One region of the Lactiplantibacillus sp. YT640 genome, then DNA from elsewhere that is predicted to be linked to it. Evidence: predicted binding sites of a transcription regulator. Region 1 holds the regulator's gene; each other region holds the start of a gene.
The links. Region 1 encodes Rex, which represses fermentation and respiration genes when NADH is low (regulators of the CRP and FNR family bind a similar motif). Its sites were predicted from a motif close to TTGTGAANTANTTCACAA; they were not measured.

Region 1 (4,295 bases):
CGACAACGTTAAACGTCCCACGCATCTTGTTCAAGACTAAGGTTGGTAAAGCTTCACCAGAAATGTCATCAGCAATGATCAACAATGGCTTGCCTTGTTCAACGATGGATTGTAATAGTGGTAAGATATCTTGAATGTTTGAAATCTTCTTATCAGTAATTAAGATATATGGATTGTCAAGATCCGCCTCCATCTTATCATTATCAGTAACCATGTATTGTGATAAGTAGCCGCGGTCGAATTGCATCCCTTCAACAACGTCTAAGCTAGTATCAACACCACGTGATTCTTCAATCGTGATAACACCGTCATGACCAACTTTTTCCATGGCTTCGGCAATCAATTTACCAGTTTCTTCACTTGCTGAAGATACAGAAGCGATTTGCGCAATATCTTCTTGCGTCTTAACTTCGTGTGCCATAGCGTGTAATGAGTCAACCGCCGTCTTAGTAGCTTCTTCAATCCCACGACGAATGCCAACAGGGTTAGCACCGGCCGTAACGTTCTTCATACCTTCATTAACGATTGATTGTGTTAAGACCGTTGCAGTAGTCGTCCCATCACCAGCGATGTCATTAGTCTTTGAAGCAACTTCAGAAACTAACTTAGCACCCATGTTTTCGAAATGATCGTCTAATTCGATCGCCTTAGCAATCGTTACACCATCATTAGTAATTGTTGGTGAACCATATGATTGTTCCAAAACAACGTTGCGACCCTTAGGACCTAACGTTGACTTAACTGTGTCAGCTAATTGATCGACACCTTTTAGCATCGCTGAACGTGCATCTTCAGAGAACTTTAATTCTTTAGCCATTATCTCTATTCACCTCATGAATTTAATTTATTTTAAGTTGCGCAATTTAAATGGATTAGTCTTCGATTGCAACAATATCTTTTTCGTGCAATACCAAATACTTAGCACCTTGATACTTGACTTCGGTACCGGCATACTTATCGAATAATACTTGATCGCCGACCTTCACGCTGGGGTCAACTTTTGTCCCGTTATCTAAAACACGACCGTCATTGACGGCAACAACCTTACCGCTTTGGGGCTTTTCCTTAGCGTTATTGGCAATGACAATACCGCCAATTGTTTGTTCTTCTTCTTCTTGTTGTTGCAAGATAACGCGATCTCCTAATGGTTTTAACACGTGAATCCCTCCATTTATTCTTTTTTAGCACTCCTCAACCTCAAGTGCTAATTACATTGTCAACTATATCATTTTAATTCAAGATTGCAAGTGATTTGTCAATTATTAGTCAAAGAATGTCAAATCGACTATAATGAATACTATTGAAGTATCAATAAATCTTAAATCAAACTTTTAAAAGGACGTGACTTGATGGTTAATCGCCGCCAATCAATCTTTATTCTTATCATCTACTTTATTATTTACGCACTACCGAGCGTCCTTGTGACTGCTTTCCATCAGCTAGGGGCCCAAGTATTCGTGATTCAAACGGTCGACTACTTAGTCGGTGCAATCCTACTCATCTGGTTGGCGAGTCGCATGCGGACAAAAAACGTTGTTGAAAAACAACCAAGTAACTGGTTCATGACGTTCATCTGGGGATTGATCGGTCTTGTCCTAGTCATCGTTGGTCAAGTCATCATTTTAAAAATGACGGCTTTACTGGGACAGTCAACAGCGTCAACCAACACGACCACCCTCTTAACTGTTGGGCAACAATATCCCGCTTTCTTCTTAGCCATCATTGTCGGTGCCCCGATTATGGAAGAAATCGTCTTCCGCAAAGTTATCTTTGGCAATCTAAGTGCGGTTACTGGTCAGATTGGGGCGGCCTTGATTTCTAGTGTGCTATTTAGCTTTGCACATGCGGATGGTCACTTTATCCTCTATGCCTTTATCGGGTTATTATTCTGCTGGTTATACCAGCACACCGGTCGGATTCAAACATCGATGACGGCTCACATCCTAATGAACGCATCGGTTGTGTTACCCACATTATTAGGCTTACTGCACTAGTATCATTACTAGGTAGCGCTAACCTAGCGTTTCAACGTTAATTTTCACCGAATATTTATACGTTACAATCAATGATTCGTGATCTAAGTATGTTAAAAAGGCTTCCCTGAATAATTCAGAGAGGCCTTTTTATAGCCATTTAATTTCAAAGATAAAGCGAGTTATTAATCTTCAGTCTCATTTTCATCGTCATTACCATTGTCACCTAATTGCTGACCGTAATGTTCAATGAAGTAGATCAATGTTTGTAATTCGTTGGTCAAATCAACGTTCTGAACCCGTACTGTCTCAGGAACGGAGATTCGTAACGGCGTAAAGTTCATGATTCCTTTGACGTTTGCATCAACCAAGTCATCGGTAATTTTCTGAACAACCGTGGTTGGCACCGTTAAGATAGCAATCTCAATCTGTTGTTCGATCAATTGCTTTTTGAGCTCCGTCATTGGGTACACTGGAACCCCACTTTGGACTGTATTGGCAATCGCCTCGTTGACATCAAATGCTGCTGAAATGCGGACATTACTGTTTTTGTGAAAATTAAAGTTCAGTAGGGCGTGGCCCAAATTACCGACCCCAATTAAAGCAACATTCGTTAAGGTGTCTTGATTTAAAATCTTTTTGAAAAATGCAAGTAACGTTTCAACATCGTATCCATACCCTCGTTTGCCGAGCGCCCCAAAATACGAGAAATCTCGCCGAATCGTTGCTGAATCTACTTTAACCGCCTCGGACAACTCGGTCGATGAGACCCGCTTCTTATCTGCATCTAGCAAGATATTTAAATAGCGGTAATAAATCGGTAACCGTTTTGCCGTTGCCCGTGGAATTTTTGTTTCTGCCATTCGGACGTGTCCTCCTAATTAAAAGTTTGTGAATTTGCTGACACTATTCTAGCATAACGCGTGACTTTGTGAAATAATAATTACTTATTATTCCGAATAATTGGGTCAGGCCGTTACAATATGCTACAATTATGTCACGAATTAAATGTGAAAGGAGCTTAATAAAGCGTGATTTTACTACAAGTACAGCAAGTTATGCGGCGTTTTGGCGCCGATGTCTTGTTCGATAACGTACAAATGGATATTCAAGAACACGCTCGGGTGGCCCTTGTCGGTCGAAACGGGGCCGGAAAATCAACCTTACTTAAAATGATTGCCGGCGAAACGGTACCGGACGAAGGCCATATTTCAATGCGCAAGGGCTTAACAATCGGTTACTTGGCGCAAGACCAAGGACTGGATAGTAACAATACGATTTGGGAAGAAATGAGTAGTGTCTTTGCTGAGTTACATGCCATCGAAAAACGGATGCACCAGCTCGAAAATCAATTGAGCGACCCCGCAATCATGAATGATGAGCAGGCTTATCAACAGACCCTGAAAACCTATGATCAGATTCAAACTGAATTTCAACAAAAAAACGGGTACGGCTACCAAGCTGAGATTCGGGGCGTGTTGCACGGCTTCCAATTCGACGCCGATGTGTACGATAAGTCGGTGACGGCACTATCCGGTGGACAAAAGACCCAGTTGGCCTTGGCCAAGTTGTTACTTGAAAAACGGGACTTGCTTATCCTTGACGAACCGACGAACCACTTGGACGTCGAAACCCTTACTTGGTTGGAAAGCTATCTCCAGTCTTACTCTGGTGCGCTGCTAATCGTTAGCCATGACCGTTATTTCTTAGACCGGGTCGTTAACGAAGTCTATGACTTATCACACCATGAAATGGTGCACTACACTGGTAACTACGACCAGTTTGTGCAAGAAAAAGCGGCTCGAATCCAAGCACAATGGAAACATTATGAAAAGCAACAAGCGGAGATCAGCAAGCTTGAAGACTTTGTTAATCGTAACATCGTGCGTGCTTCTACGACAAAACGGGCCCAGGCTCGGCGTAAGCAGTTAGCAAAGATGGACTGCCTTGACCGCCCTGATAGTGACGAGAAGACTGCCCACTTTGGCTTTCATGCGGCTAAACAAAGCGGCAACATTGTGTTGACCGTCAAAGATGCAGCCGTGGGCTATGATGGTCAGATTCTTTCGGAACCCGACAACTTGAATATTAAGAAACATGAAGCTATTGCCATCGTTGGACCGAACGGTATTGGAAAATCGACTTTCCTAAAGAGTATTTTGGGACAGATTCCATTCATTAAAGGCCAGGCCGTTTTTGGCACCAACGTCGTTACGGGCTACTACGATCAAGAGCAACGTAATTTAAACGACAAAAAAACCGTCCTCAGTGAACTTTGGGATGAACATCCCACCACTCCTGAAAAAGACATTCGTACCATTT
Region 2 (4,295 bases), on a different contig from region 1:
GTCGCGCCCGGCTGATTGGTCGTCTGATAGTTTTTAAGATCATCACGATACTGGCCTAACAAGGTCTTATTCGCACCGAAGCCACCGGTTGCTAACAAGACGGCTCCAGCCGTAATCGTGACAGCTCCATCTGGGGTTGTTGCCTTGACGCCACTAATTTTGCCGGCTTCGACGAGTAGTTCATCGACTTTGACATCTGTGAAGAGTGGTAACTGGTCAGCCGCCACTTGTTTCAACAACTCAGTGACTAAGAAACCACCAATGGGAGCCATGGAACTTGGCCGATGAGTCCGCATCACACTCATCCCACCAGTAATCGTCAAATCATCCAACTTAATGCCGTGGTCTGCTAACCAGTCAATTGCGAGCGCACTGTGTTCCGTGAAGAATTTCAACAGTGCTTGGTTATTCATACCGCCACCACCTTTAAGGGTTTCGCCGTAGAAATCGCCAAAACTATCAACAATATGGTGATGCAATTGGACGTTCGTCTCCGCCGCATTCATACCGGATGAAGCCCGGGTGGTGTTACCACCGATTTTCGGCATTTTTTCTAAAATAACCGGGTTCAGGCCCAATTCATGTGCCTGGATTGCCGCAGTCAAACCCGCGCCCCCCGATCCAATAATCACTACGTCATAGTTCGGTTTTAGATCCGCTAAGGCGGTTGGTGTAAATGTAAACTTTTCAGCCATTGATTGCCACTTCTCCTCTCAATTCGTCCGGGGTATTCCCCAGGATGGAACCAAAATCTCATTTATTATTGTCGTTAACTGGACACGGGCCACCATTCCAAGTCTAGGAACAATGACCCGTGCCACCTTGATCCACGTTAACGGTTCAACGCCGATCAATACTTATTTTAGCTTAATCATCAATATTCGTCATATCCAGTGGAACCATCCATTCATCGAATTGTTCCGCGGTTACTTTGCCAGACTTGATGGCTGCTTCACGCAATGTCGTCCCCGCTTTTTCAGCTGCTTGAGCAATCATCGCACTATCATGATAGCCAATATGTGGTGACAATGCCGTAACCGTCATCAAGGAACTGTCGACTAACTCTGCCATCCGGTCTTGGTTGACCGTCAAACCAGCAATCATTCGGTCAGTGAAGCCGGTAATCGTTCCAGCTAACAATTCAGCAGATTCAAGGAAGGCATCAATCAAAACGGTCTTGTAAACGTTCATTTCAAAATTACCTTGGCTAGAAGCTAAATCGACGACCACGTCATTCCCCATAACTCGTACCGCTGCCATAGTGATGGCTTCAGCTTGGGTTGGGTTAACTTTCCCAGGCATGATTGATGAGCCGGGTTCGTTAGCCGGAATGTTTAATTCGTCATAACCGGCCCGTGGACCGCTTGCCAAGAACCGCACATCATTGGCAATCTTCATCAAATCGGCTGCTAGGGTCTTGATGGCCCCGTGAACCACGTTTAAGCCAGAATGATGGGCCAAACCATAGAACTTATTGGAATCAGCCGTAAATTCAATCCCATACAATTTGCTCATCGCCGCAGCAATATTTTCAGCAAAATGAGGGGCAGCATTTAGACCAGTCCCAACGGCGGTCCCACCCATTGCAAGCTCGCCTAACGTTGGATTCAACTGTTTTAAGTAGGCAATATCATGTTCAATCGCACTGGCCCAACCACTCACTTCTTGGCCAAAAGTTAATGGCGTTGCATCTTGAAGATGGGTCCGGCCGATCTTTACTACCCGCCAGTACTTCTTTTGTTTGATCTTCAATTCCGCTAATAAGTGTTCCGCTGCGGCAATCAGCTTATCCACGGCAACTGCGGCCGTAATGTTCATCGCCGTTGGGAAGATATCGTTAGAGCTTTGACCATGGTTAACATCGTCGTTCGGCAAGATTTCAATATCAGGATTGATCTTACCAGCCATGTGTGCGACCACTTCATTAACGTTCATATTCGTTTGCGTCCCCGAACCAGTTTGGTAAACAACCAGCGGAAAGTCCTTACGCAAATCTTCATCGTCGAGCGCTAATAACTTATCAATGGCAGCCACGATTAAATCAGCTTTTTCAGCAGTCATTGCTTCAACTTCTTTATTCGCAATCGCTGCGGCCCGCTTAATTTGAAGTAATGCCCGAATCATTTCCAACGGCATCTTCGTACCAGTCGGAAAGTTATGGCGACTCCGTTCTGTCTGAGCACCCCATAAGGCGTTCGCAGGAATTTTAACTTCGCCTAAAGTATCTGATTCAACTCGATATTCTGTCATGTTGATAACCTCCAATTAATGTGTTGGTAAGCGCTTACTAAGTGTGTGAAAAAAATAACATTTAGTTTATAATCCTAGTTTAGCGCCCCCATATAGCTATAGTCAAACTCAGTTTTAGCTATAAGTATTAGTTATGAGGTTTATGTATCAGTATATTAGCATACAAAGATTGCTTAGAATGAGTTCTAGATAAAAATGTTTATTTTTTCACATGTTCTTATTTATTCCTCTTGCTTAATTTTACTCATAATTGTCACTTTTTCTTATTTGTAGACCTAAATATACCAAACCACAAAATATCGAGTCATAGTTGAAAAGAGATGAAATCAGGCAAATCAAAAGAACGACGTATGGTTAACTAGTAAAACTTTTTTATCAAATTCGGTTGCAATCGAGTAGGAGGTAATTGATTATTTCAATTACCGACCTCTCACACCACCGTACGTACGGTTCCGTATACGGCGGTTCAATAATTTAAGCACTCTGTATTTGCTGGAGTGTCTTGGACAGGTTTATTAGTCCAAGACGCTCCAGCTTTTGATTTGTATACGTATAGGTTAGTGTTTTATTATGGGCAATTCGCCAATATCCCTTGCGGGTATTGGCATTAGTCTTGGCCTGTTCCGGTGTCATTCCTAGCTTAATTAGCTCACGATATCGGGTTTTGATTTTCTTCCACCGTTTCCATATCAACTGTCTAATCCTACTTCGCAACCATTGGTCCAGTTGTTGAATAAACGTCTTCATCTTGCCAATCCCATAGTACTGTAGCCATCCTCGCATTTTCTGTTTAATTTTCTTCATCAACATTAACCAACTAATTCCACGACTTCGCCCAGTCATTATCTTAAGGGCTTGTTTGATTCGCTGTTTCACGACCTTGTGCGGTCGTGCATATGCCCCATTACGGTCTACACCGAGCGTAAATCCTAGAAACTTTAGTCGGAGTGGTGAGCCAACCGTCGTTTTATGACAGTTAATTGTTAGTTTCAACTTAATTTCAAGAAAGATTGTGACATTGCGTAAGACTCGTTCTCCCGCTCGCTTACTTCTGGCATAAATATTACAGTCATCGGCATAGCGCACAAATCGGTGGCCCCGCTGGGTCAATAGCTTGTCCAACTCGTTGAGATAAATATTGGCCAGCAGCGGCGACAGGTTCCCACCTTGTGGTGTTCCCTTCGTCGTCTTTCGAAACAGCTCGCCATTCATGACCCCGCTTGTTAGGAAGCGCCGAATTAGGTGGAGTAGCCATGGATCAGTTACTCGTTGTTTGATGAAGTTCATTAGTAAGTCGTGGTTAACCGTATCAAAGTATGCCTTTAAATCGAGGTCTACCACATAGTGGTAGCCTTGATTGTAGAGTTCGGTGACACTTTGAATCGCGTCATGCGCACTCCGACCTGGTCGGAATCCATAGCTATTGTCGGAAAATACTTGTTCGTATATCGGCGAAAGCACCTGTACCACAGCTTATTGGATCATACGATCAACAACTGTAGGTACTCCCAGTTTTCTGGTTGAGCCATCGAGTTTTGGTATCTCTACCCGTCTGACTGGTTGCGGCCGATATATTCCATTACGTAAACTCTCTAGGAGTTCTTCCCGGTTCTTGTAAATATATTCGGCCAGTTGGTCAACGGTCATGCCGTCAATTCCAGCTACGCCCTTATTCCTCCGAACACGCTTAAACGCTAGGTTCAGATTACTACTTGCAAGGAAGGACCCGGTCTACAAATTGAATGCCATCCTGCGCCGTACTTTCACCGTTAGTAGTACGATGCGCCCCAAGATACTCTTTGTCTTCCAGACTATTCATCCCTTGGCGGTCAGCTTGTTCTGTTTTCTGCAATCTTCGCACTACCAACACCTCCAGTATCGGTGAGAATTATTATTGTTCAGTCCTTCATCTGCCATACGGCAGATTACTATGACCTCGGCTGACTAGTTTACTCCTGTAAACCCATATCGGCGTCCTTGTTGGGAGCTTATCCGACAGGCCTCCCCGGGTAAGAATGATAGCTTTCATACCATGCAACCGTTGG
Region 3 (4,295 bases), on a different contig from region 1:
GTATTTGTAACCAGCATCGCCAAACAGCGTGAACTGCTTCTTCAAGTTATTGGAGACGTATACTTTTTTATCCTTGGTAATAAAAATGGCCCCAATACCTTGATCCGCTTTACCATTAATGTACTTCATCCCGCCTTTGAGGCCTTTGTCAAAGGTGGCCGTCGATAGTGCATCGCCATCCACCGACTTCTTCGAGATGATGGAAACGCCCATCAAATTGTTTTGATAAGGTGCCCCTGTTTGTGGGTCCATCAAATGACTGTAAACTTTACCATTCTTCTTCAAATAGCGTTCATAGATCCCAGAAGTAACGATTGACTTATTCTTAGCAGGTAGTGAGCCAATGGCCGTACCCCGTGACGCTTTTGGATCTTGGATACCGACTGTCCAGTTACCTGACTTCGTTCCTTTAGGGCTGTCACCCAGAACATAAATATTACCACCGAGGTCAATAATGGCCGTTGAAACCCCATGATTTAATAAGTACGTCTTCACTTGATCGGTCATGTAACCCTTGGCAATCCCACCAAGGTCTAGTTGCATTCCCTTTTCTTCTAGATAAACGGTCCGTTTCTTGTCATTTAATTTAACTTTTTTGTAGTCTACCAGCTTAACGTTCTTATCAATTTCTTGTTGAGTGGGCACCTTGGCATCGGAAAATCCAATATGCCAGAGTGATGTGATCGGACCAATGGCTAAATCAAAGGATTCGTCTGAATTCTTACTATAATAGTAAGCTGCTTTGATCATTGGGTAGATATCCTTGCTGACAGCCACTGGCTTTTTACCGGCAGCGGCGTTGATCTTATCAATTTCAGATCCTTTTTGATTGACCGTAATTTCCTTAGCTTCCGTTTTCAACAGCTTAAACGCCCCAGCTAACACGTTATCCTTACCCTTATTATAAATCCGCAACGTGACAACTGTGCCCATCATGAACTGGGTATCCTCGATCGGCGTCTTGACGACCTTAGTTGGTTTGGGTCGGCTACTAGCAGCATTTTTGCGACTCGTACTCGTCCCACACGCCGTCAATGGCACGATCATTGCAACAATTAATCCAATTCGAACCCATTTTTTTAGCTTCATTCCAATACTTCCCCTATTTTTAATTTCAATTGTCATTATACCAAAGTCTTGATTCATCCGGTGAGACTGTTTGCGCGTCATCCAAGCTTTTCTACGCTAGTCTGACATCAGCGCACCTACAGCAAACGGTACAACTCGACGGTCGGGTTTGTACTACCACAGCCATTTTGCACTTAACATTCACCGCCACTATTATTTTTTAAACCAATATCCATGTATGGATTTAGCTTGCTCAAAGTCGTGCCCAACTGAGTGACAAACTTTTGTGGTTGTTCAATTAAAAACAAAAGGCCCTCAGCATGCGCCTCAGGCCTCAAAAGAATCTAATAATTAAATTGCTTATTCAGAGAAAATCATGTTGTCAACAGTAATCGTGTTGGTGTCACCCTTTTGTGCCGCGTTTTGTAATTGTTCCGCGTACATAATAAAGGTGTTAGAAGATTCAGTGGCACCCGTGACAACGTCAACCTTAGTTGGATCACTACTCTTAACTAATGACTTGTTCAAAGCTGGTTGATAAGTCTTAGGGTTAGTCTTAGCAACCTTCTTCATTTGCTTGTTGTAAGCTGCATCGTCAACTTTGGACTTGCCATTCTTGTTCACTTGGTTATATTCAGACTTCGTAATCTTATTATCCTTGACCGTGATTGCGAAAGTAACTTTGTAACCGTGTGAGTAGTTCTTTTCGTTCAACTTGTAGGTACCATCTTTCATCTTGGCACCATTGTCAATCTTAATGGTCGACTTGTTACCCGCTTGGGCAGCTTGAACTAATTGTTGTGTGTAGTTTTGGAAGGTCTTTGATGATTCAGTCGCACCAGTCACAACATCAATGGAGCCCACGTTACCAGTAGCGGCAGAGCCCGTCAGCGTCTTGTTTAACTTAGGCATGTAAGTCTTGGGGTTAGTCCCAGCGATCTTCTTCATTTGTTTGTTATATGAAGTATCATCAACTTTGGACTTGCCGTTCTTGTTCACTTGGTCATAACTGGACTTAGTGATTTTACCGTTGTTATTAACTGTGATACTCATCTTGGTCCGATAACCATGTGAATAATTTTCTTCTTCAAGGTTATAAGTACCCGCTTTCATTTTGCTGCCAGCGGTTAATTTAGCAACCTTAGTTGTCTTAGCTGATGAGCTTGAAGATGAACTCTTCTTGGATGAACTCGAGCTAGAACTTGAAGAACTGCTGCCACAACCTGCTAAAGCTAAAGCTGAAATTGCAACAACTGAAGCACCCGTAATAACTGATTTGAATTTCATGATATCCCACTCCTAACCTTTTTGTATGAAAATTCACATTAATCTTAACGTTTAAACTGGTAATAGTCAATCCCATTCCATTAAAAAAATGATATTTTAGCCTAATAATAGCGGTATTGACAACGTTTTCCGTTCAAACCTCGATGCCACTATTTTCGCGGCTTAGATAATGTGATAGTTTATGCATTCTTTCCCATAATCCATAGACAACCGCTTACATTATCGTTATAATTATTAGTGGAATTATCTTTTTACACTATTATTCAAGGGAGTTGTTACGCAATGGCAAAGAAAAATATTGTCGTTGTCGGTGCGGGGTTTGCTGGTGTTTACGCAACCAAGAAACTGTCTAAGCATTTCAAAAAAAATGCAGACGTCGAGATTACGTTGATTGACCGGCATTCATACTTCACGTATATGACTGAATTACATGAAGTTGCTACCGAACGGGTGGAACCTGAGCATATCCAATATGATTTGCAACGGTTGTTCGCACGGCGAAAAAACGTTCGTCTCGTGACCGATACCGTGACGGGCATCGACAAAAAGGCACAAACAGTTACTACCGAACACGGAAGTTATCAATATGATCAACTTTTAATTAGTTTGGGTGGGGAATCCAATGACTTTGGGACTCCCGGTGTTAAGGAACACGGCTTCGAATTGTGGTCCTTCGAACAAGCGATGGCATTGCGTGCTCACTTATCTGCAATTATTCGGCGGGGGGCGGCGGAGCTCGACCCTGCTAAGCGCAAAGCCATGTTGACCTTTACAGTCTGTGGTTCTGGTTTTACTGGTTCTGAACTGATTGGTGAATTAATCGAATATCGTGATGTTTTGGCTCGAGACAACAAGCTCGATCCAAGTGAAATCACGCTCCAATTGGTCGAAGCAGCGCCGACTATTATTAACATGCTCAACCGGACGCAAGCCGGTAAGGCCGCTAAGTACATGGAAAAACATGGTGTCAAAATCATGACGAACTCCATGATTACCGAAGTCTGTGAAGACCATGTTAACTTAAAAGGCAAGGATCCAATTCCAACCTACACGTTAATCTGGACAGCCGGTGTTCGTGCTAATAGTATCGTTAAAAAGTTCGGCATTGAAACTAACCCCCGCGGTGGTCGCTTGATGGCCAATGAATTCATGCAAGCTAAGGATTGTAACAATATCTTCTTAGCCGGTGATTCAACCAGCTACCAAGAACCTGACCAACCACGGCCAGTCCCACAAATCGTTCAAGGGGCTGAAGAAACCGCAGCTAAGGCCGTCGAAGGTATTATTAAGAACGTTGACCAGACTGACGTTACGATCAAGCCATTTAAGGGCGCTTATCAAGCATCCGTCGACTCAATTGGTTCCAAATATGCCGTTGCACAAGTTTTAGAGAAGTGGAACGTCTCTGGTTTTATTGCCGTGCTTTTAAAACACGCCATCAACTGGATGTACTACGTTCAGATTTTCTCAGGTTACTACCTATTCCAGTACTTCATGCACGAATTCTTCCGGACTCGTAATAACCGTAACGTCTTCCGCGGTTGGGTCTCACGGGCTGGTAACGTACTCTGGAGTGTGCCACTGCGGTTCTTCTATGGTGCCATGTGGTTATGGGACTGCTGGACTAAAGTTCAGGGATCTGAATCCTGGTTCACTGACAAGTTACGGTTACCATTCGAATGGATTACCGTGGCCGCAACCAGTGGTGCCTCTCAAGCAACTAAAGCCGCTGCAACCAGTGGTGCTTCTGAAGCTGCCACGTCAACCGCTAAAGCCGCTAAGGGTGTCTTCAGTCTTTCATACATGTACGGTAAAGAACCCCTGATGGTCTTTGACAAAATGCCACATTGGTTCGAATCAATTACCAAGGTCTTCATTCCGAACATGCAAATGGCCCTCTTCTTCCAGAAATTCATGACTTGTGTTGAAATCGTCATTGC

Region 2: the regulator Rex is predicted to act here: its motif matches at 2,294-2,311, upstream of ACOV1R_RS11925 (class II fumarate hydratase).
Region 3: the regulator Rex is predicted to act here: its motif matches at 2,377-2,394, upstream of pplA (extracellular electron transfer flavoprotein PplA).

Annotation. Positions count from the first base shown of each region.
Region 1 covers NZ_JBMNVY010000013.1:51,307-55,601, reverse strand. The annotation lists gene groL (chaperonin GroEL) at 1-817, opposite strand, end outside; gene groES (co-chaperone GroES) at 873-1,157, opposite strand; gene ACOV1R_RS09665 (CPBP family intramembrane glutamic endopeptidase) at 1,350-1,994, shown strand; gene ACOV1R_RS09660 (redox-sensing transcriptional repressor Rex) at 2,159-2,836, opposite strand; gene ACOV1R_RS09655 (ABC-F family ATP-binding cassette domain-containing protein) at 3,005-4,295, shown strand, end outside.
Region 2 covers NZ_JBMNVY010000021.1:39,638-43,932, forward strand. The annotation lists gene ACOV1R_RS11920 (flavocytochrome c) at 1-695, opposite strand, end outside; gene ACOV1R_RS11925 (class II fumarate hydratase) at 868-2,250, opposite strand; partial or broken gene ltrA (group II intron reverse transcriptase/maturase) at 2,725-4,111, opposite strand.
Region 3 covers NZ_JBMNVY010000008.1:32,879-37,173, forward strand. The annotation lists gene ACOV1R_RS07430 (FAD:protein FMN transferase) at 1-1,089, opposite strand, end outside; gene pplA (extracellular electron transfer flavoprotein PplA) at 1,429-2,355, opposite strand; gene ACOV1R_RS07440 (NAD(P)/FAD-dependent oxidoreductase) at 2,638-4,295, shown strand, end outside.